Regions from separate parts of the Glaciecola punicea genome, predicted to be linked through region 2. Evidence: predicted binding sites of a transcription regulator. Region 2 holds the regulator's gene; each other region holds the start of a gene.

Region 1 (7,573 bases), on a different contig from region 2:
GCCGATGATAAGAGCATTGGGATTGATGAAAATGTTGCGCGCTGTGAAGCACACAGCGGTGCTAGAAATATCTCATTAGCCTATTTTATGGCCTCATTTGGACAGTTTGAGAACCCTGTTCCGGATGTGTTAAACACTTATTTCAGCCATTGCTCAATTGCGATGAACACAGAACAGTTAGCAAAAGCTGGACTATTTTTGGCGAATAATGGGAAAAATCCAAATACAGGTTTCCCTATTGTGTCATCTCAACGCGCCAAGCGTATTAATGCACTCATGCTAACATGTGGACACTACGACGGTTCTGGCGAGTTTGCCTTTAGAGTCGGCTTGCCAGGCAAAAGTGGGGTGGGTGGCGGAATATTGGCTATTGCACCTGGCAAAGCTTCCATTGCCGTATGGTCGCCTGGTCTTGACACTATTGGTAATAGTAAATTAGGCACTTATGCGCTTGAATTATTTGCGGCTGAAACGGGCTGGTCGGTTTTTGGTGATTAGCCTCAAACAAAGCCAGCCCTAGTGGCGCGCCGCCTTGGTTAATAATATTATATGCTTATTTTTTTGTTTTACATTTACCCTTAGAGCTACCTTATATGCAATTAATAAATATAGATAAAACGCGCTACCGTCGGCACTTAAATCGAGTAATTGTTGCTTGTATAGCGACCCTGGCGATTGGGAGCTTAGCAATTTCACAAACGCTTATTGCTTTGTTTCCTGATGAGACCGGAAGCCACTTTCATTGGAACTTGACCGGCGTCATAATTTGTACGTTGAGTGTCGGGTTGCTGCTCAATAAGTATCGTAAACATACGTTTATGACAGAAGTTGTTTATGTGTGGGACCTTAAACAAGCGCTCAATAAAATAAATCGAAAAATGATGAAGCTAAGGCCAGCTAGCCTTGCCGGTAATGCCGATGCAATGCTGGCCATTCAATATAGTTTTGCAGGCTCTAAGCTACTGTGGCAGCTAGACGACAACACCATAATCATGGATGAATTAGTTATACAGCAAGCAGAGCTAGACAGTCTAGCCACAAAATATGGGATAACTATTGATGTTGAAAAATATGATGACAGCATACTGCGCAATTTCTAAATCTAAATAAAGTCAACATTAATATTTGCTTGGCGCCGTCTGTGCTATACTTTGTCGCCTAAATATTTCACAACATAAGCAAACATACATGAGTTTTTCCGCTTTAGGGCTTAGTAAAGAGCTGGTCAGTGCTGTAACTGACAAAGGCTATACCACCCCAACACCTATTCAAGAGCAAGCAATTCCGGCAGTATTGTCAGGAAAAGATGTAATGGCAGCCGCGCAAACCGGTACAGGTAAAACCGCAGCGTTTACACTGCCTTTAATTCAGCGCTTTGCCACAAATTATTCAGAGCCAAGGCCAAATCATATTAAAGCCTTAGTATTAACACCTACTCGCGAATTGGCTGCTCAAGTAGCAGCGAATATTGACGAATACAAAGTGAATACTCCTATTCGATCAACGGTGGTTTTTGGCGGCGTGTCAATAAACCCGCAAATGAAACATTTACGCCGCGGCTGTGACATTTTGGTGGCAACACCAGGGCGTTTACTCGATTTGTTTCAACAAAATGCAGTTAAATTCTCTGACGTGTCAGTGCTTGTGCTAGACGAAGCTGATCGTATGCTTGACATGGGCTTCATACACGACATAAAACGTATTTTGAAACTGTTGCCTCAAAAGCGCCAAAATTTATTGTTTTCAGCAACCTTCTCTGAAGATATACGTGGTTTAGCCAGTCGCTTGGTCAATAATCCCGTTGAAATTTCCGTGACGCCAAACAACGCAGCTGCCCCAAGCGTAGAGCATTCAATTGTATATCTTGAAAAAGCCAATAAAAGTAAGCTTTTAATTCATTTAATTGAAAGCAATGGTTGGCAACAGGCCTTGGTATTTACGCGCACGAAACATGGCGCGAACAGATTAACTAAGCAGCTATGTAGTCACGAAATTTCAGCAGCAGCGATCCACGGTAATAAAAGCCAAGGTGCACGCACTAAAGCACTGGCATCGTTCAAAAATGGTGAGTTACGTATTTTAGTAGCCACTGACATAGCTGCGCGCGGCATAGATATTCAGCAGCTTCCTAACGTAGTGAATTATGATCTACCCAACGTACCTGAAGATTATGTGCATAGAATTGGTCGAACCGGTCGTGCAGGTTCAGTCGGGCAGGCCGTCTCATTTGTAACGGCCGAAGACTTTAAGCAGCTTAGTGATATACAAAACTTAATACAGCAAGTCATTCCAGTGCTACATGTTGAGGGTTTGTCTTCTAAACAAAAATTGCCTGAAACTAGGCTCAAGCAGCCAAAAGTCAAAAAACCAAAAGTGAAACAGTATTAAGTTAGGAAAAAAAAGTTAGCAACAAAAAAGCGGTTTTGGAGACCGCTTTTTTATTTTCTGGCGCTTTGATTAACAGCTTTGCACAATAGTTCTCAAAACTATGATGCTGCCGATGCTGCGCCAGATTCAGTACTCTCACCGGCCGTTGACAAATTGCCATCGGCAGATTCTAGATGCGCTCTTACAAACCACTGAAATTGTTCAAGTGCGGTTAATTGCTCTATCAACATATCTTCCGATACTGGGTCAAGGCCGACCATTTTGCCGATCGCCTTTCGGTGATCGCCATTTACGCCATTATAAACCATGTCTAGCGCACCCAGGTGCTCAAGCACTAAGGCTTTACCCAAAGAATAGTCTTGCCATGACCGACGATCTACTATTGACTTAGGCGTTCCTACGGGCACGCCGCCCATAGTGGCAATTCTTTCGGCAATGGTGTCAACCATTTCACGAACAGATTCAACCTGTGGGTCTAACATTTCGTGAACACCAATAAAGTTTGGCCCTACTACGTTCCAGTGAACATGTTTTAGGGTAAGGGACAAATCGAGCAGTGAGACCATGCGATTATCTAAAATAGCAACTGCTTTGTCTGCATGACTGTCGTCCATTCCAGGTACTGTAAATTGTGTATTAGCTTGGTTATTTTGATTACTATTAGTCATTATTCCTCCAGTGTGGTTAAAACTAAGCGATAAGTAATAAGGTGTATAAAACTGAAAGCTAGATAAAATGTTTTAGCTCAAAGGTTTGAATAATTACTTATCCCCACGTTCAAATAACCAAGCATTAAGGATGCCAATTGACGCACAGTACAGGTGAGCGCCCTTGATACCGAGCTTTGGCTAGGAGCACGTAAAATTAAATAAAGCAATGAAGGGCCTTTTGTAAGCAAAAGTGGGAAAAATTGGCAGAGAATTTTGTAAGAGTTACATGTACAGGTAGGCCAATTGATTATGCGTCGCGCGGCAGGCCCTTTTGCACAATACGGATAAGGCGCTCGTGTTGTCTAGTGCTGACTGCCTTTTCCGGATTTGCCTTACGTGTTTTTTGCTCGGCAATAGCCCACGCGAAATGTTCTTTTAATACATCTGACACAGCACAAGACAGCGCTCGCTGCAAACTTGAAAGTATCTGTTCGTCAAAACCCGCATTGCCCATGGCAATGGATAGGTTTCTTTGCCAACTTTCATACCCTATTCGGCGAATGGGCGAACCTTGGGTTTTTTCTAAAAACTCAAGCTTTGTTAATTCAAATAGGCTAACAAGACTAGCGCCTTGCAGAAATTCTTTAGCGAAAAAATCTTTCTCTTGCGTTACTTCCGCATACCTATTCCAAGGGCATACCAGTTGGCAATCATCGCAGCCATAAATACGATTTCCCATTGCTTTTCTGTATACCAATGGGATGACACCTTTATGTTCAATGGTGAGATATGAAATACAGCGTCTTGCATCTAATTGGTAAGGCGCTACTATCGCTTGAGTGGGACAAATGCTGATACATGCAGTGCAGGTGCCGCAGTTTTCTTGGGCACTTTCATCAAGAGGTAAAGGAATATTCACAAACAGCTCGCCCAAAAAGAACCACGACCCAGCCTCTTCATTCAGGGTAAGTGTGTGTTTGCCCGTCCAGCCTAAACCCGCTTTTTGCGCAATAGCGTGCTCTAGCACTGGCGCAGAATCTACAAATGGTCTGTAATCTAAGGCTTCACAATGCTGCTTTATACGTTCTCCTAGTTTTTTTAGACGAGAACGCATCACTTTATGATAGTCACGCCCAAGCGCGTATCGGCTGATGTAGGCTTGTTTATCATTTTGTAAGTTGTTTGCAAACTGAGCTTCTGGCGGAAGGTAGTTCATGCGCACGCTGATAATACGACAGGTGTTAGGGTGAAGTTTTTCGGGCGCTAAGCGCTTGTCAACGTTGCGCGCGAGGTAGTCCATACTGGCGTGATAACCCTTCTCCAAATAGGCTTCAAGCATGGGTTTTTGCTGGCTTACGTCAATGTCACACACGCCCACTTGCTGAAAGCCTAGCGCCTTGCCCCAAGCCTTGATATTGTTAGCAAGTGCAAGTAAGTCAAGGCAAGAGCTGTCATTGACGTCTGCGTGCGCGCTACCGTTAGTTGAATTTATTAAGGACATTCATTTATGCTGCAAGAGAAATTTAACCATAGCTTAACACAAAAATTATATCGAACTGATCAAGTAAGAATGCATGAGCAAGCCGCGGCAAAAACACTCGGTATAGATATGTTTAGCTTAATGCAGCGCGCAGGTGCCTGCGTGTATCAGCACTGCGTTACTCTATTTCCTAATGTAGATAATTATTTGGTAGTCGTGGGCAGCGGCAATAACGCAGGCGATGGCTATGTGGCGGCGCTTAGTGCTTATAACGCGGGTAAAAATGTGCGCCTGTGCGCCGTGCAAACAAATAAAGAAGTTGCTGGTGATGTGAAGCGCGCGCAGGTTGATTGGCTTGCGTGTGGCGGTAAAGTAGAGGGGCTGACAAAAGCCTTTGTAGATAAAGCAGATATCATTATTGATGGTTTATTAGGTACCGGGATAAGCGGCGCAGTTAGATCAGACTTCGCGCAAGCCATTACACTTGTCAATAACAGTAATAAGCCTGTGGTTAGTATAGATTTGCCTAGCGGCTTAGATGCAAACACAGGGGCTGCATTGGGAAAGTGCATTGTAGCAAGCGCTACGGTCACTTTTGTGGGCATAAAACTTGGCTTAACCACATCAACTGGCATAGAGGCCTGCGGTCAGCTTATATTTGAAGATTTAGGCATTGGAAAAGCGTTTGCTAGTATTGCTAAAAGCGATGCAAGCGCATTAGATTTGAAATATCTTAAGGGTTTAGCGCCGCGCTCAGTGAACAGTCATAAAGGCACGCACGGCCGCTTGTTATGTGTAGGTGGAAACGAAGGAATGTCAGGCGCTATTCGCATGACATCCGAAGCGGCGCTTCGTGCTGGTGCGGGTCTGGTGAAAGTATTTACACATCAAAATTCTATCGTACAAATTAGTGCAGGCAGACCTGAACTTATGGTGGTAAGTTCAGGTCTCAAAGAGATGCTAAAATGGGCAAGCTGTATCGTCATTGGTCCTGGTTTGGGCCAAGACGAATGGGGTAAACAAGCTTTTGACGCGGTAATGCTGCACTGTCAACATACGTCAAAACCAATAGTGATAGATGCAGATGCCTTGAATTTAGCCGCGCTTGATACCGAGTTTGTTACGCTAAGAGACTCTATTATTACGCCACACGTGGGTGAAGCAGCGCGTCTGTTAAACGTCTCTATTGCAGAGGTTGAGGCAAATCGATTTGATTTTGCTAGGCGCTGTTCAATACGCTATAAGGCTACCTGCGTATTGAAGGGAGCGGGCAGTATCGTCGACAATCAACGCCATGCTTGGGTCTGCAGGCATGGTAATCCGGGCATGGCAACGGGCGGTACGGGCGATGTATTAGCCGGTATCTTGGGCTCTTTAATGGCGCAAGGACTCAGTAAAGACATGGCTTGTTTATACGGGGTGTCGATTCATGCGAAAGCAGGTGATATAGTAGCGCAAAAATATGGGCAGCGCGGATTATTAGCTAGTGATTTGTTTGCCACCGTTAGATTACTAATAAACGAAAAAGAATGAAAATAAAGCAGTATTGCAGCAGCGAAGCCGACACCCGTAATGTCGCGTTTATTTTGGGAAAAGCCTTTACCGAAGAAGGTTACGGGGGGACATGCACATTTTTGCGCGGTGACTTAGGTGCCGGTAAAACGACTTTTAGTCGTTTTTTATTGCATAGCTTAGGGCACAATGGCAATGTTAAAAGTCCTACCTATACGCTAGTAGAACCCTATGAACTAGGCCCTAACACCTTATTTCATTTTGATCTATACCGGGTAGCAGATCCAGAAGAGCTTGAGTTTATGGGCATACGGGACTACTTTACTCCTCAAAGTGCTTGTTTAGTGGAGTGGCCAGAAAAAGGACAGGGGCTATTGCCGGTCCCCGATTTAATTGTTGATATTAGCTATCATCGCAGCGGCCGTATGTTCGAATTTGAAGGATTTAGCCCTTTTGGTCTGCTTTGCATAGAAGGGCTAAAGAGTAACAGGCAATGAAAAAGTCAGCAGGTACCTATGTAAAGCAGGCCAACAGCGCTATTGCGTTATTTGTATATCTTACGTTTACAGTGTTTGCGCTTTTTATAGGCTGTGTTCAAAGTGTGTCTGCAAAACAGGTAAATGTGACAGATGTGCGCTTTTCTGACTCTCGCGATTTAGCGCGCATAGTACTCGAATTCGACGAACCACCAAGTTTTTCTTACTTTTCGCTGGCTAATCCCGAGCGCGTTGTCATCGATTTACAAAATGTAGACAACGCATTCAATTTTTCGAGTATAGGGCTGTCGGGCAATAAAGTCAGCAAGTTGAGACATTCCACGCCAATAACGTCTAAAGATAGTCGCATAGTGATTGAAACCAACAAGAAACTTAGCGTTAGACTATTCACTTTAACGCCAGCGGATGAAGACGTTAAGCAGGCGAGGCACCGGCTAGTGATTGAACTTATTGACCCTAATCCTCCATCTGAGGTCGCCATAAGTAATGCGCGCTCGAATAACGCTGATCCAAATGTTGCCGTTAATGCTTTGGAACCTGACCGTGACAGAGATATTATAATAGTAATAGATGCAGGGCATGGAGGTGTTGATCCCGGCTCAATTGGCCCCGCGGGTACCTACGAGAAGCACATCACATTAAGCATTTCAAAAATGCTGGCCAGGCAAATTAATGCACAACCTGGCTTACGCGCAGTGCTAACCCGCGAAGGCGATTACTACATATCTCCAAACGACAGGCCTGAAATTGCGGTTAGAGAAAACGCCGATTTGTTAGTCTCTATCCACGCTGATGCATTTACTTCACCCCAGCCAAGAGGTGGTTCGGTTTGGTTTTTATCTAAAGGCAGAGCCGACAGTGAACTGGGCCGATTGCTGGAACAAACCGAGCGTAGCTCACAGCTTCTTGGCCCCGCCGCAGATATAATTGAAGATAGAGATACCGAACGTTACTTTGCAGAGACTATTTTGAATATGTCGATGGATTTATTTCGTGCATTAAGTTACGAGCTTAGCCACGAGCTGATAAAGGATATGAAAGGGGTT
Region 2 (7,573 bases):
TACCAATAATGGCGACAGCAGTTTAGCCAAGTTTGCCGACGTAGTGCTAGCCCTTGGCGTACAAACAGAAGCTTGCTCCTTAGGCTTGGCGCCCACGACTAGCACTACCTCTACCTTGGTGCTAGGTGATGCATTAGCGATTTCCTTGCTGGAGGCAAAAGGCTTTACCGCACAAGATTTCGCCTTTTCTCATCCAGGCGGTGCTTTAGGCAAGCGTTTATTACTTACCGTTGCCGATGTTATGGTAAACGGTTACGCCGTGCCCACCACACCAGTAACTGCCACTGTCAAGCAGGCTTTATTAGACATTTCATCCAAAGGTTTAGGCGTGACTGCAATTGTCGATGAAAACAACATCTTGGTAGGAATATTCAGCGACGGTGATTTACGCAGGGCTTTAGATAAGCGCATCGACATTCATGAAACATCGGTAAGCAAGGTAATGACTATTGGCGGTGTCAGTACATCAGCCAGTTCACTGGCGGTAGATGCGGTGAACTTAATGCAAAATAATCGCATTAACGCCTTGTTTGTGTTGAACGATGAAAAGCAGCCCACCGGCGCACTTAGTATGTACATGCTGTTAAAAGCAGGAGTTGTCTGATGCCCAATATACACCCCGATATAAACTCCGATGTGAAGTCCAATACACAAACCTTATATCAAACCGTATCAAATGATTTCTTTGAGCAATGCAAACAAGTGAAGTTGGTCGTGTTTGATGTAGACGGTGTCTTTAGTGACGGTCAAATTTACCTAGGTAACAACAATGAAGAATTTAAAGCTTTCAACACTAAAGACGGTTACGGTGTAAAAGCACTGGCAAAATGTGGCATTAGCGTGGGCATTATTACCGGCAGAAAATCGGCCATTGTTGAGCAACGAATGCGCTCCTTGAATGTCCATTACTTACTGCAAGGGCGTGAAGATAAGTACGCAGCATTGACTGAACTTATGCAGTTAAGCGACTATCAAAGCCATCAAGTTGCCAGCGTAGGCGATGACATGCCTGATTTAGGCATGTTTACTTTAAGTGCGATTAAAATAGCTGTGCAAGACGCGCACCCTTTAGTGAAAAAACAAGCCAATCACATCACCACACTCGGTGGCGGCAAAGGTGCAGTGCGTGAAGTCTGTGACCTTTTTTTACAAGCAAACAACCTACTTAGCACCATACATGGTGCTAGTATATGAATCGTATCAGCTGGAGCATAGCACTAGTTTTTACCATAGTACTGGTGCTGTATGTACCCATTTTATTCGAAGAAGAAGAGCAGCTAACAACAGATGATAGTAATCTTGAGCTTATTCCTAACTACCAAGCTGTAAACTTAAATAGTAAATCATTTGATAAGGAAGGAAGACTAAGCCATCAGGTTGCCGCTACAAAAATGGACCACTACGAGGCACTCGGTTTCGCGGTGTTCCAAAACCCTGTCTATACACTATATTTAGACGACGGACAGCCATGGCAGGTAACAGCAGGCGAAGGCACGATTTACAGCAACAACAGAATTCAATTAGAGAATAATGTCAAGATTGTGAATTTACGATCTCAAGAGTATATTAAGGAAATAAGAACTGAATATATTGAAATTAATATAGTAGACAAAACCTTGAGCTCAGATCAAAAAGTTACTATAAGCGGCCTTAATTTTGAGCTTAAAAGCATAGGTATCTTTGGCAATTTAACGACACAACAATATGAGTTTAAAGAACATGTACAAACCGAATTTAATCCAGTGCGCTAAACAAATTTTGGCATTTGCATTGTTAGGTATGCTTCTAAGCTTTGGTTTTTCGGCGAATGGTACGCAAACACCAGACCTAGACCAACTGCCCGATGCAGCCGAAATAGCGACGTTGGGCAGTGAAGGCAGCAATATTGAGAACGATTTTTTATTACCGGTAACGGCAAGTTCAAGAGAGCAATCTTTGGACGGTAAAAAGATGACTTCTATTTTTAAGGACAGCGTTGTTATTAAGCAAGGTAGCCTCGAAATTTTAGCGGATCAAGTCATCGCCGATGCGACCGCAGGAAAAGGAAAAGAAATTATTACTGCAAGGGGTAAACCAGCTAGTTACCAACAAAAACTAGAGGATGGTTCGATTGTGATTGCCAGTGCAAATGAAATTCAATACAACGTTGAGTTTCAAACTATTTTATTAAAAGGTAATGCATCAATCAAACAAAAAGATGTTCAGGTTAACGGCGACTCCATTGCATTTGACATGGCTAAACAACAGATTATGGCGTCGACCGACGCTAACAGCGATGCTACCGTCACTACCGTGTTAAGCCCAGGCGCATTTTCTTCTGATGAAAAAGCGGATGAAGCAGAAAAAAAACGCGAGGATCAACCGTGAGAAGTACCCTATACGCCAAAAATTTAGCCAAGTCGTATAAATCCCGACAAGTAGTCCGCGACGTCAGTATCGAGGTTTCTACCGGCCAAATAGTAGGTTTATTAGGACCTAATGGCGCAGGCAAAACGACCACTTTCTATATGATAGTAGGTCTGGTTCCCTTAGACAAAGGCGGCATTTTTATAGATCAAGTTGACTTAAGTTTTCAGCCCATGCACGAGCGAGCTAGACAAGGCATTGGATATTTGCCCCAAGAAGCCTCAATATTTCGAAAACTCACCGTTTATGAGAATCTGATGGCAATACTGCAAACGCGTAAGGATATATCGAACGATCAGCGCGAACAAATAGCCGACGAACTACTTGACGATTTTAACATTAACCATATACGCAATAGCCTTGGAATGAGCCTGTCAGGGGGCGAAAGGCGGCGCGTCGAAATAGCTCGCGCCCTATCTGCAAACCCAAAGTTCATTTTGCTTGATGAGCCCTTTGCTGGTGTTGATCCAATATCGGTTAATGATATTAAAAAAATTATTTACCAGCTTAAAGAACGTGGTATCGGTGTATTAATCACCGACCACAACGTAAAAGACACCTTAGACGTATGTGAGAAAGCCTATATTGTAAGTCACGGCGAGTTAATAGCGGCGGGCACTTCGCAAGAAGTACTTGCTAATCAGACAGTAAAAGATGTTTATTTAGGCGAGCAATTCTCCTTGTAAAGGCCCCGTAAAACGCTACTATGCAGGCAGGGCGTTGTTAATAATAATTGCAGTTACCTAAAAATATTAGTGGAAACCGCGTTTCTTATATCGGAGATATTAAAGTCGTCTATGCACATACATCGCATTAAATTAGTGGAAGGACGTTAATGAAACCTTCGTTACAGCTTAAGTTTAGTCAGCAGCTCACAATGACGCCTCAACTACAGCAAGCGATTAAACTACTGCAGTTGTCAACGCTTGACCTACAACAAGAAATCCAAGAAGCACTTGAATCAAACCCCTTGCTCGAAATGGCTGAGCATGACCAAGACAACGCCTCACTTGACGACAACCAAACGCTTGACTCTCGCACCGACAAAGAACAAGCGTCGATTAGTGCTGAGGCGACTAACAACAACGATACCGGCATGGCAAACGGCGATACTGACGTACCCGACACCATGGACACTCACGATGCGCTTGAAAATAGAAATCTTCCAGATGACCTACCGCTTGATCACTCGTGGGAGGAATATTTAGGGTCTACCTCAGCACCATCGCGCATGACCGGGTCAAATCCTGACGACGACTATGTTTTTCAAGGCGAAACCACCGAATCAATCCAAGGCCATTTAATGTGGCAGGTAGAGCTTACCCACTTCAGTGACAACGACATATCTATCGCCATTGCAATTATCGACTCAATTGATGAGTCGGGTTACTTGACCGTTAGCAGTGATGAAATATTAGACAGCTTAGACAACGAAGATATAGATTTAGACGAAGTTGAGTGTGTGCTCAAACGCATTCAGATGTTTGACCCTGTTGGCTCAGGTTCACGTTCAGTTAAAGAGTGCTTGCTAGTGCAACTGCTACAATTTAGTGATGACACCCCGTGGTTAAATCAAGCGCGCAATATAATTGAAGAGCACTCCGATTTACTGGCAAGCAAAGATTATCGAACCTTAATGCGTAAGACACGCCTTAAAGAGGACCAACTGCGTGAGGTAATGCGCTTATTAAAAACACTGAACCCACGCCCTGGCAGTTGCATATCAACGGTTGAACCAGAGTACATTGTACCCGACGTAAACGTGTACAAAAAGAAAGGTGTGTGGACTGTTGAACTAAATAACGAGGCCTTGCCCGCGCTTACTGTGAATGAAACTTACGCAAAGCTATCGAAATCGACGAAAAATCCGAACGATTCGCAATATATAAAGTCTCATTTACAAGAAGCAAAATGGTTTATTAAAAGCTTAGAGAGCCGCAATGAAACCTTGCTAAAAGTCTCTCATTGTATTGTTGCTAAGCAGCGAGAGTTTTTCGAGCAAGGTCCAGAGAAGATGCAGCCCATGGTACTAAATGATGTTGCTGAAATGGTAGACATGCATGAATCAACGATTTCGCGCGTGACCACGCAGAAATATATGCATACGCCTCGTGGTATTTTTGAACTGAAATATTTTTTCTCGTCGCACGTATCCACAGATTCTGGTGAGAATTGCTCTTCTACCGCCATCCGTGCTTTTATTAAAAAGTTGGTTGCCGTGGAGCCTGCTCATAAACCCTTAAGTGATAGTAAGATTGCGCAGATGCTCGCCGATCAAGGCATTAATGTTGCTAGGCGGACAATTGCAAAATACCGAGAATCGTTACACATTCCGCCTTCGAATCAACGTAAGAGCCTTGTCTAAGGCTAAACATTAGAGGATTAAAATTATGCAAATAAACCTGACCGGTCATCACGTCGAAATAACAGAATCGCTACGTAACTATGTCAACACAAAGTTTGAAAAATTAGAGCGCCACTTCGACCACATCAGCAACGTGCACGTTATCCTTAACATTGAAAAACTCAAACAAAAAGCAGAAGCAACTTTGCATTTACAAGGAGGTGAAGTTTTTGCAAACTCACAGCATACAGATATGTATGCTGCAATAGACGGTCTTATTGATAAGCTTGACCGACAGGTTATAAAACATAAAGAAAAACTCAAACGTCACTAAGCCACTCATGATAATTAACGACATAATTTCACTGGACCGCACTCAATGCGCGGTTCAGTGCAACAGTAAAAAACGGATTTTCGAAATAATTTCCGAAATGGCCGTTGCGCAATCTCCTGAATTAGACCAAATTGAAGTATTAGCTAGCTTGCTAGCCCGCGAAAAAATGGGCAGCACCGGCATAGGTCACGGCATTGCCATACCACATGGTAAAATTAAGGGCTTAAACAATATGATTGCGGTCATCATAACCACTAATCAGCCAATCGATTTTGATGCTATTGACAGTAAACCCGTTGATATTTTCTTTACAATACTTGTGCCCGAAGAGCAAACTGATAAGCACCTGCAAGCTTTATCAGGCATTGCCAAAAAACTCAGTAATAAAGACACCGTAAAAACAATCAGGAAAGCGACCACCAAAAACGAATTAGTAGCCGCGCTTATATAAGTGCTTAAACGCAATTCCTAAAGGGCAACATATGAAACTTCTCATTATTAGTGGGCGTTCAGGTTCAGGCAAGTCCATTGCACTTCGCTCATTAGAAGACCTTGGCTATTATTGTGTCGATAATATTCCAGTGTCGCTGCTGCCTACCTTGACCCATACAATTGTAGAGCAGCACGAATTAGTAGCGGTTAGCATAGACGTACGTAATATGCCAAAATCTGAAAACGAAATTAACGAATTGCTAGAATATTTACCCGAATTTTGGGAAATCACGATAATCTTCCTGGATGCCAGCGACGATGTCCTATTAAAACGCTATAGCGAAACGCGTCGCCTGCACCCTCTTTTCAAGCGCAGTAACTCACTTGTAGATGCCATAGACGAAGAACGCGCAATACTAGTGCCCGTGGCCGAAAGAGCCGATCTGCATATAAATACTGACAAACTTACGGTGCACGATTTAGCCGAACTTATTCGTGAAAGGGTACTGGGTAAAAAAAGCTCTGATCTGGTGATTGTATTTGAATCTTTTGGCTTTAAATATGGCATCCCTAAAGACGCAGATTATGTGTTTGATGTGCGGTTTTTACCCAACCCCCACTGGGATCCTGATTTACGCCCAATGAATGGCTTAGATGGTCCCGTTGAGTTATTCTTATCGGGTCAGCCTTTGGTGATGAAAGTTATTTGGCAAGTTCAGAATCTCATCACAACTTGGCTGCCGCATTTGGAGCGTAACAACCGCTCCTACGTCACAATAGCCATTGGCTGCACTGGCGGGCAACACCGGTCAGTTTATGTTGCGCAATCCTTAGCAGAAGCGTTTAAAAGTAGTCACGGTGACGTACAGGTTAAACACCGTGAAATTGGCATATCAAAGCCGCTACGCAAACCCACTTCAAGTAGTAGTGTAGAGCCAAACATAAACGTGCAAAACGAGTCATAAATGTAACCTTGGCGAGCAAAATTACGATGAAGCTAAAAAAAACGCTGACTATAGTGAACAAGCTAGGTTTGCACGCAAGAGCAGCAACAAAGCTTGTACAACTAGCGAATAGCTACGACTGTGATATTGTGCTAGAGCAAGGAACAGAGCAAGCGCCAGCTAATAGTGTTTTGGCTCTGTTAATGTTGCAAAGCAGTCAGGGTAAACAAGTCACACTGATATGCAATGGCAATGACGCAGAACTTGCGATGCAAAGCATCGAGAATCTTATCGCAAATAAATTTGACGAAGGTGAATAAACACACGAAGCGCATGCCCGAAACTACCGATATATCGAATACTCAAGCCACACTGTCATCTATTTCCGAATCGTTGAGCGCCGGTGCGTTTGTGCGTGTTCGTAAACTTTTACACGATATTGCGGCAGGTGATGTTGCCCTTTTGCTTGAGTCATCGCCCACGAAAACCCGCGATATTTTGTGGCAAATGCTTGACGCTGACTTTCACGGTGACGTACTAGAAGAGTTGTCTGAAGACGTCAGAAACGGCATCATAGGGAAGATGATCCCTTCCAGGGTAGTAGATGCGCTAGAAGATATGGACACCGATGATTTAGCTGAAACATTAAGCTCCTTGCCCGAAAATGTACTCAATAATATTCTTGCCACAATGGATGCACAAGACCGCTTGCGCGCCGAAAAAGCAATGTCTTACGGTGAAGATACGGCCGGCTTTATCATGAATACCGACACTATTACCTTAAGGCGTGAAGTAACGGTAGACGTGGTCATAAGATACTTGCGCTTAAAAGCTGAGCTGCCTGAAAACACTGACACCCTATATGTAGTAAACAGGCATGATTTTCTAATAGGCACCCTATCTCTTTCACGCTTATTAACATCAAGCCCGGATGTAAATGTAGAAGATATTATGGACGATGAGCCTGAAGCACTAACGGTCAATATGGAAGAACGTGAAGTGGCCAGCATGTTCGAACGCTACGATTGGCTATCGGCTCCAGTTGTTGACGAAGACGGCAAGCTCGTAGGACGGATCACGATAGACGACGTGGTTGATATTATCCGAGAAGAC
Region 3 (7,573 bases), on a different contig from region 2:
CAAAAAAAGCAGCGCCCGTTTCCGCGCTTGAATAATCAAGCAGTTTGTCGTAATGACCATTGTCATCACCATAAATCCGGCTATGAAGTAAATTTTTGAAAGCCTGGGGGTGATTGCTACAGGCGATAAAATAGAGGCCTTGAGTGGTCATATCGCCATACGGCATACTCTGATTCAAAAATATAGGATACTCACCGCCTGGGCCCACAATTTTAGTTCTAAAAGCGTGTGAGTCTAAGCCAGATCCCATCACATCCATATTATGCTGTTTGGTTTTACCCATTACTTGCTGCTGATGCTTGTCTGACAGCTTACTCCATTTTGACATATCATGCCGATAGCGTTGAATATGAATGTAGGAGCCATCGGCAAAGGCCTCATCGTCATTGCCCACTAAGCTAATAGCAAATTTTTTGCGTCCGCGGGGATTTTCATCAGCAATTAAGAAACCCGTCCAGTTGCGTCCATCTAAATATCTAAAGGCTTGTACTTGTTCAACTAGCTCAGTATGTAGTTTCAAAGACTGCATAACTTCCATGCCCAATGCTTGACAAATGTCTAAGCGATCGGCGCGTATTTGCACAAACAAATCACACGGCAATACTGGTGCACAACGATCTTCGCACTGCATATCAGGGAAGGGTCCAAGCTGCGCTGGTCGATTACTAGGATATAGATCATCCCAAAACGCGCTGCCTACCCCAATTACGCCCGACACCATCGCCTCGTAGTGCTCCTCGTTAAAGTGTTCAAACAAATCTAGCAGCGCTGCCAGCTTTAGGCGCACGCTTGATACGTCATCGTCTACCACATTGAAGAGTAGATACAGTGCGTGCAAATTAGGTTCCGCGCAAACACCTTTTTGAGCTTGAGTCATTAATAACCAGCCGCTTGACCATCTTTTCGAGATTCAGATGCGCCATAGTAAACTTTATTTTTACTATCGAACATGATTGCCTGATAGCCGCCAAACGAGCCTAAACTGTCCCGCATTGTGTGGCCTTTTTTTATCAACTGCCGGCGCGTTTGTTGGCTAAAACCGCTTTCTAAACTAACATAGCCGCCGTCTGTCATAAGCTTGCCCATTGGTGTGCTAGACCCGGTGTGCAGTATTCGCGGCGCGTCGCCTGCCTCTTGTATATTCATACCAAAATCTACCATGTTAATAACAATTTGCGCATGCATTTGCGGCTGAGTACCGCCGCCCATAACACCAAAACTCATTAGTGGTTCGCCGTTTTGGGTAATAAACGCCGGAATTATAGTATGAAAAGGCCTTTTGCCCGGTGCGTATTGATTAAAATGCCCTTCCTCCAAGGCAAACATTTCACCCCGATTCTGTAACACAAAGCCCAAGTCTGTTGGGATCATGCCCGAGCCCATGCCGCGGTAGTTACTTTGAATTAACGACACCATGTTGCCTTCTTTATCTGCCACAGTTAAATAGATGGTGTCACCTTCATTTATGCCGGCATCCACGCGCTTGGTCGCTGTTGTAGGCGAAATAAGCGCTTGGCGGGTTTTGGCGTATTCTTTGGAAATTAACCAATCCACGGGGATTTGATTAAACAAAGGGTCGGCATAAAATTTAGCACGATCGGCAAAGGCTAACTTTTTCGCTTCAACAAAGGTATGCACGTACTCAGGCGAGTCGTGCCCCATGCTTTGGATGTCGTATAACTCAAGAATATTTAAAATTTGCAGGGCCGCTATGCCTTGGCCGTTTGGCGGTAGTTCCCACACGTCATAGCCTCGGTAGTTGCTAGACACCGGTTCAACCCAGTCAGAATAGTGGGCAGCCATGTCTTGATAGCTTAAAAACCCGCCTTGGTCTTGCATAAAGGCACCAATGGTGCGAGCAATATCGCCTTTATAAAACACATCACGGCCACCGGTGGCTATTTTTTCATAGGTGTTCGCCAGCGCTGGGTTTTTAAACACTTGGCCTTTTACGGGTGTTGTACCATCAATGGTGAACGTGTCAGTAAAGCCTGGATATTGACCAATGCGCTTTTGGTTACTTTCAAAGTAATAAGCGATAAGTTCAGAAACAGGAAAACCGTTGCGAGCATAGTTTATAGAAGGCGCAAGCAACGTTTTCATGGGTAAAGTGCCAAAGCGTTCACTTAGCATAAACCAGCCGTCTACCGCGCCGGGCACTGATACCGGCAGTGGACCAAATTTTGGAATTTCAGTGATGTTGTTTTGCGTGAAGTACTCTAAGGTTAAAGACTGCGGAGAACGACCTGATGCATTCAAGCCATAAAGTTTTTTAGTTTTAGCGTCCCATATAATAGCAAATAAGTCTCCGCCAATACCACTGCCCGTTGGCTCCACTAAGCCTAACATAGCATTTGCTGCAATAGCTGCATCTATAGCATTGCCACCGCTTTTTAAAATATCAAGCGCAACTTGAGTGGCTAAGGGTTGGCTGGTCGCTGCCATGCCGTTTTGCGCAATAATCTCTGAGCGACTCGCAAAAGGAGCACCAGTTATGCGATCATAAGAAAAGGCGGTGCCGGCAAGGCCAATACTCAGTACCGTAAGGATAGAAAAAATACGTAATGTCATAGCAAACTTACCTCTAATTTTTGAGTTATACTTATAATAGAGAAGAACATAGAAGAATATACAAAAATACCGTTTTATTGCCTATTTGGCTATGTTTGTTTGAAATTTAAAGGCGTCAACAAAATATACGCATATGCTATGGTAAACTATCACTATAAACAAGGAGGCTCTATGCACATAGACAAAGCAAAAAAGAGAATAGCCAAGCAAGTTAATAAAGGCTTTAGAGGCTTCCCGCTCATTGCCATTGAGTATTTTGGCAACACCGCTAACGTTGCTACTGAAGTTGTTGTCCAATTTACTTTAGAAGAAGAAAGCCAGGCGCAAGAGGAGCGATTTGCCAGCCAAGGTGACGCCAGAGAAAATGAAACTATTCAAACATCCTTAGTCAAAATAATTGAACGCGCAGGTGCTAATTCAGTTACGCAAGTAAGCGGCGTTACGCTTATAAAATGAAAGGTTAGTCAATTACAGTAGCGAGCAGCAGCACTATTTTTCACAATTCATATATGTCTTTACACAGTTTAAAAATAGGAAAAAGGTTTACGTTATGCAATATTTGCACACCATGATAAGAGTGACCAATTTAGAAGATTCACTGCATTTTTACTGCGATTTACTGGGTTTAGTAAAAACAAGTCAGTATGACAGCGAAAAAGGTCGGTTTTCCTTAGTATTTTTAGCCGCGCCCGAAGATGAAGCGCTCGCCAAAAAACGCAGCGCACCTTTGCTAGAACTTACTTATAACTGGGATCCGCAAGAAGATTACACAACGGGACGTGCATTTGGTCATTTAGCCTTTAGGGTAGATGATCTTTACGGCTTATGTGACAAACTACAAAGCAGCGGCGTGACCATTAACCGACCGCCTCGCGATGGCCACATGGCCTTTGTAAAATCACCTGACAACATTTCAATTGAGCTGCTGCAAAAAGGTGACTCCCTAGATCCAGCTGAGCCTTGGTCGTCAATGCAAAACACAGGAACGTGGTAGCTACACATATTTATGAAGAAAAAAAAGCCAGCTAATGCTGGCTTTTCAATAACATACGGCAGTTTATTCTATATTATTATCATTATTGATTGTTGTATTACCGCACCTTTCTTCAAACTCACTTCTTTTCAAGCGCTTTATATAAAGGCTTATTTAAACTCAGGGTATGCCTCTAAGCCACATTCACTTATATCCACGCCTTCGTATTCTTCTTCTTCAGATACTCTTATGCCCATAATCGCTTTGAGTGCTAACCACACTAAGAGACTGGTCACGAATACCCAAATAAAGATAGTAAAGGCCCCTGCAAGCTGACCCGTAAATTTAGCGCCTTCATTGGTGATAGGCACCAGCATTAGTCCTAAGAAGCCTACTGTGCCATGAACAGAAATTGCGCCCACCGGGTCATCTATTTTTACTTTGTCTAACGCAAGAATGCTTAACACCACTAATATTCCGCCCAGTGCCCCAAACAATGTGGCCTGTAAAGGAGTGGGTGTAGATGGTTCAGCAGTTATGGCAACTAGTCCGGCTAATGCACCGTTTAAGGCCATGGTTAAATCTGCTTTACCAAACATGAGGCGAGCTAATAATAGGGCAGACACCAAACCACCGGCTGCGGCCATATTAGTATTCATAAATACTACAGCGACTGAATTAGCATTTTCAACCGAAGAGGTCGCCAGGACCGAGCCGCCGTTAAAGCCAAACCAACCTACCCATAGTATGAATGTGCCTAAGGTTGCAAGCGGCAAATTTGCCCCGGGAATTGCATTTGCTTTGCCGTCTTTTGAGTACTTACCCGCTCGTGCGCCTAACACTAATACCCCAGCAAGTGCTGCTGATGCGCCTGCCATATGCACAATCCCTGAGCCAGCAAAATCGCTAAAACCCAATTCTGCTAAGGAGAACAAACCAAGTACCTTCTCACCGCCCCACGTCCAACTGCCTTCCATTGGATAAATGAAGCCTGTTAGCACCACCGTAAACGCTAAAAATGCCCATAGTTTCATGCGTTCAGCCACCGCACCTGACACTATCGACATGGCGGTGGCAACAAACACAACTTGAAAGAAGAAATCGGCCGAAGGTGCATAGCCTGCTGGTTCCTCAACACCGGTTGCTCCGTCTGCCGTAATGCCGCTTAAAAAGAGGCTAAAATCATCGCCGCCATACATTATGCTGTAGCCACAAATCATATACATGATAGAAGCGACTGCATACAAAGCCACGTTTTTAGTTAAAATTTCGGTGGTGTTTTTTGCACGCACTAGGCCCGCTTCTAACATCGTAAACCCTGCGGCCATCCACATGACTAATGCGCCGCATATTAAAAAGTAAAAGGTATCTAGCGCATACCCTAATTCAAATGTAATTTCCATTGTGGTGTTCCCCAAAAAATTTACTTATAAGGCTTCGTCGTCAACTTCGCCGGTTCGAATACGCACGGCTTGTAACAAGTCGTACACGAATACTTTGCCGTCACCGATTTTGCCGGTTTTTGCTGCGCCAACAATAGCTTCTATTAAGCGCTCTACCTGATCGTCTTGCACCGCTATTTCAAGTTTTACTTTGGGTAAGAAATCGACTTGATATTCAGCGCCTCGATAAAGCTCGGTGTGGCCTTTTTGGCGGCCAAAACCTTTTACCTCAGTAACCGTTAAGCCATCTATACCGATGTCAGAGATGACTTCTCGAACATCGTCTAGCTTGAAGGGTTTTATGATGGCAGTGACTAATTTCATGTGTTGCTCCTGCGTGATTACACGTTAATGTGATGTGTTAACACAAAACAATACAAAAGGAATGCCAGAAATTAATAATCTTATTTTTCATAAGCTTACATTGAGAAAGGGATGGTTATAAATAAATAAGAGCACTGCAATGGTGCAAGTGCCCTATCTTGAACATTTATGGTGCGCCTATGCTAAGGACCAAATAAACGCTCCCACCACGACTTTTTACCCTCGGTGGGTTGAATAACAGGTTTGGGTTGACTAAGGCAGCCGCTTGGCTCGCCCAAGGCAGACTTAATCGCTGGCACACTAATCACGTCAGGGCAGCCTGGCAGTGTTTGCTCGCCCGTAACTTGATTGAAATGGGCGATCGTTAAGCTACGCGGAAACCGTCTTACCAAGGTTTTTGGCGACTGCTGCTTTTGCAGGGCTATAAATATAGGTAAAGCACCCGTTGCACCCGACATATTAATAGGCGTGTTGTTGTCATTACCAAGCCATACAGTGGTCACTAGATTTCGGTCGAAACCTGAAAACCAGCTGTCACGGTAGTCATCGGTGGTGCCGGTTTTTCCTGCCATATTAATGTTAGGAAACTCAGCTTTTATGCGTCTAGCAGTGCCGTGGGTAGTCACTTTATGCAACGCGTAGTTGACTAAATAAGTCGCGTCTTCGTTAGCCCGTATTTGCTCACGATTGGTACGTTTCCATAAAAGCTGGTCTTTATGTGTGGTAACCGCATACAACGAGTACAAAGGCTTGAATACACCGTTGTTTGAGATAGTTTGATACACCTGATTCACCTGCAGTGGCGAAAGCTCCACCGCGCCTAATGCAACCGACGGAAGCGCTCTTGTTTGGGTATTAGCACCTAGCCTGTTAAGGCTTCGAACTACTTCATCAAAGCCTATTGCTGCGGCCAAGTTTACGCTAGGCACGTTGTATGATTTTATCAGCGCATCGACTAATAATACTTGTCCTCTAAATTCTTTATCGGCATTTTGCGGCGCCCATTTTTTGCCATCGGCATCGTCAAAGGTGATTGGCTTGTCATCTAGCAGCGTGGCTAAGGTAAACTGACTGGGATCTTCAAGCGCGCTTAAAAAAGTTACCGGTTTAATCAGGGAGCCAATAGCCCGCTGCGCTCGCAGTGCTCGGTTAAATCCTGCAAAGGCGGTATTTTTGCCGCCTACTATTGCTCTAATCCCGCCTGTTTTAATGTCTGACATGACCAGTGCCGCTTCTAAATTCGGCTGCTTGTAGGTTTTTGACTTAGCTGAGACTACTTGTGTGACCGCATTTTCTGCCCGTCTTTGGGCGTTTATATCCAGCGTGGTAAAGACTTTTACCCCCGACATTCTCGATTCTTTAGTTTGTACCACTTCGCTAAGCTCTGCGCGCACTTTATCCATAAAAGCAGGGTGCTTACCCGAAGCAAGACTAGGGCTGTCATTTGTTACTAAGGGTCGACTCACCGCCGTTTCATATTCTTGGGGCGTAATTTCACTCGCTTCCAGTAAAAGCCGCAGCACTAAGTCTCTGCGCTTGGTTGTGCGTTCAATATGCCGTTTAGGATCAAAATACGACGGACCTTTAACCAAACCTACCAGCGTGGCAATTTCTTCAATCGCCAGCTCGTTCAAGGGCTTGTTGAAAAAATAGTGGCTGCCCAAGCCAAATCCATGCACCGCTACGGCGCCATTTTGGCCTAAGAACACTTCGTTTATATAGGCGTTTAGAATTTCATTTTTGCTATAGCGTGCGTCAATAACCAAGGCCATGGCGGCCTCTTTAAGTTTTCTGAGATAAGACTGTTCGCGGGTTAAAAACAGGTTTTTCACCAGCTGCTGGGTAAGAGTACTGCCGCCTTGCACCGTTCTGCCGGCGCTTATGTTAGCCATAAGAGCGCGTAAAATAGAAAGAGGCGCGACGCCATGATGCGTGTAAAAGTTTCTATCTTCAACCACCACCAGGCCTGCTTTTAATAGGTAAGGGATGTCGGCGTCAGCCATTAACATGCGGTCTTCGTCTAGGCCGCTAACCAAGCGTGATACCAGCCAAGGCTCTAAACTCGTGCGCGATAAAAAATTGCCGTTATCAAGTATTTCAATCCGAGAAATACGGGGGCCTTCCCAGCTTATTTGCATTCTCTGGGCAGGGTATAAAGTATCGGGATAATTAAATTCACGGCGATAAATAACGAGGCTATTGCTGCTTTGTGAGTATTCGCCTAACTCACTAATGGTGGACTTTTTACGATATCCTAGAAAGG

What was found. Region 2 encodes sigma-54, which starts transcription at its own class of promoters, with help from an activator protein. Its sites were predicted from a motif close to GTTGGCACGNNNNTNGNNT; they were not measured.
Region 1: dps (DNA starvation/stationary phase protection protein Dps) is a predicted target of sigma-54. The motif match lies at 3,176-3,194, and genes of this name have one in related genera.
Region 3: glnK (P-II family nitrogen regulator) is a predicted target of sigma-54. The motif match lies at 5,361-5,379, and genes of this name have one in related genera.

What each region holds. Positions count from the first base shown of each region.
Region 1 covers NZ_LZXY01000004.1:329,691-337,263, forward strand. Annotated here, with positions in the region: gene BAE46_RS07455 (glutaminase) at 1-498, shown strand, start outside; gene BAE46_RS07460 (DUF3087 domain-containing protein) at 594-1,100, shown strand; gene BAE46_RS07465 (DEAD/DEAH box helicase) at 1,189-2,388, shown strand; gene dps (DNA starvation/stationary phase protection protein Dps) at 2,487-3,056, opposite strand; gene queG (tRNA epoxyqueuosine(34) reductase QueG) at 3,346-4,539, opposite strand; gene BAE46_RS07480 (bifunctional ADP-dependent NAD(P)H-hydrate dehydratase/NAD(P)H-hydrate epimerase) at 4,546-6,051, shown strand; gene tsaE (tRNA (adenosine(37)-N6)-threonylcarbamoyltransferase complex ATPase subunit type 1 TsaE) at 6,048-6,527, shown strand; gene BAE46_RS07490 (N-acetylmuramoyl-L-alanine amidase) at 6,524-7,573, shown strand, end outside.
Region 2 covers NZ_LZXY01000009.1:48,681-56,253, reverse strand. Annotated here, with positions in the region: gene BAE46_RS11090 (KpsF/GutQ family sugar-phosphate isomerase) at 1-604, shown strand, start outside; gene kdsC (3-deoxy-manno-octulosonate-8-phosphatase KdsC) at 604-1,194, shown strand; gene lptC (LPS export ABC transporter periplasmic protein LptC) at 1,191-1,751, shown strand; gene lptA (lipopolysaccharide transport periplasmic protein LptA) at 1,705-2,367, shown strand; gene lptB (LPS export ABC transporter ATP-binding protein) at 2,364-3,092, shown strand; gene BAE46_RS11065 (RNA polymerase factor sigma-54) at 3,242-4,771, shown strand; gene hpf (ribosome hibernation promoting factor) at 4,797-5,084, shown strand; gene ptsN (PTS IIA-like nitrogen regulatory protein PtsN) at 5,092-5,535, shown strand; gene rapZ (RNase adapter RapZ) at 5,567-6,481, shown strand; gene BAE46_RS11045 (HPr family phosphocarrier protein) at 6,508-6,780, shown strand; gene mgtE (magnesium transporter) at 6,794-7,573, shown strand, end outside.
Region 3 covers NZ_LZXY01000002.1:261,822-269,394, forward strand. Annotated here, with positions in the region: gene BAE46_RS03440 (Dyp-type peroxidase) at 1-877, opposite strand, end outside; gene ggt (gamma-glutamyltransferase) at 877-2,571, opposite strand; gene BAE46_RS03450 (hypothetical protein) at 2,743-3,027, shown strand; gene BAE46_RS03455 (VOC family protein) at 3,122-3,565, shown strand; gene BAE46_RS03460 (ammonium transporter) at 3,715-4,947, opposite strand; gene glnK (P-II family nitrogen regulator) at 4,972-5,310, opposite strand; gene mrcB (penicillin-binding protein 1B) at 5,493-7,573, opposite strand, start outside.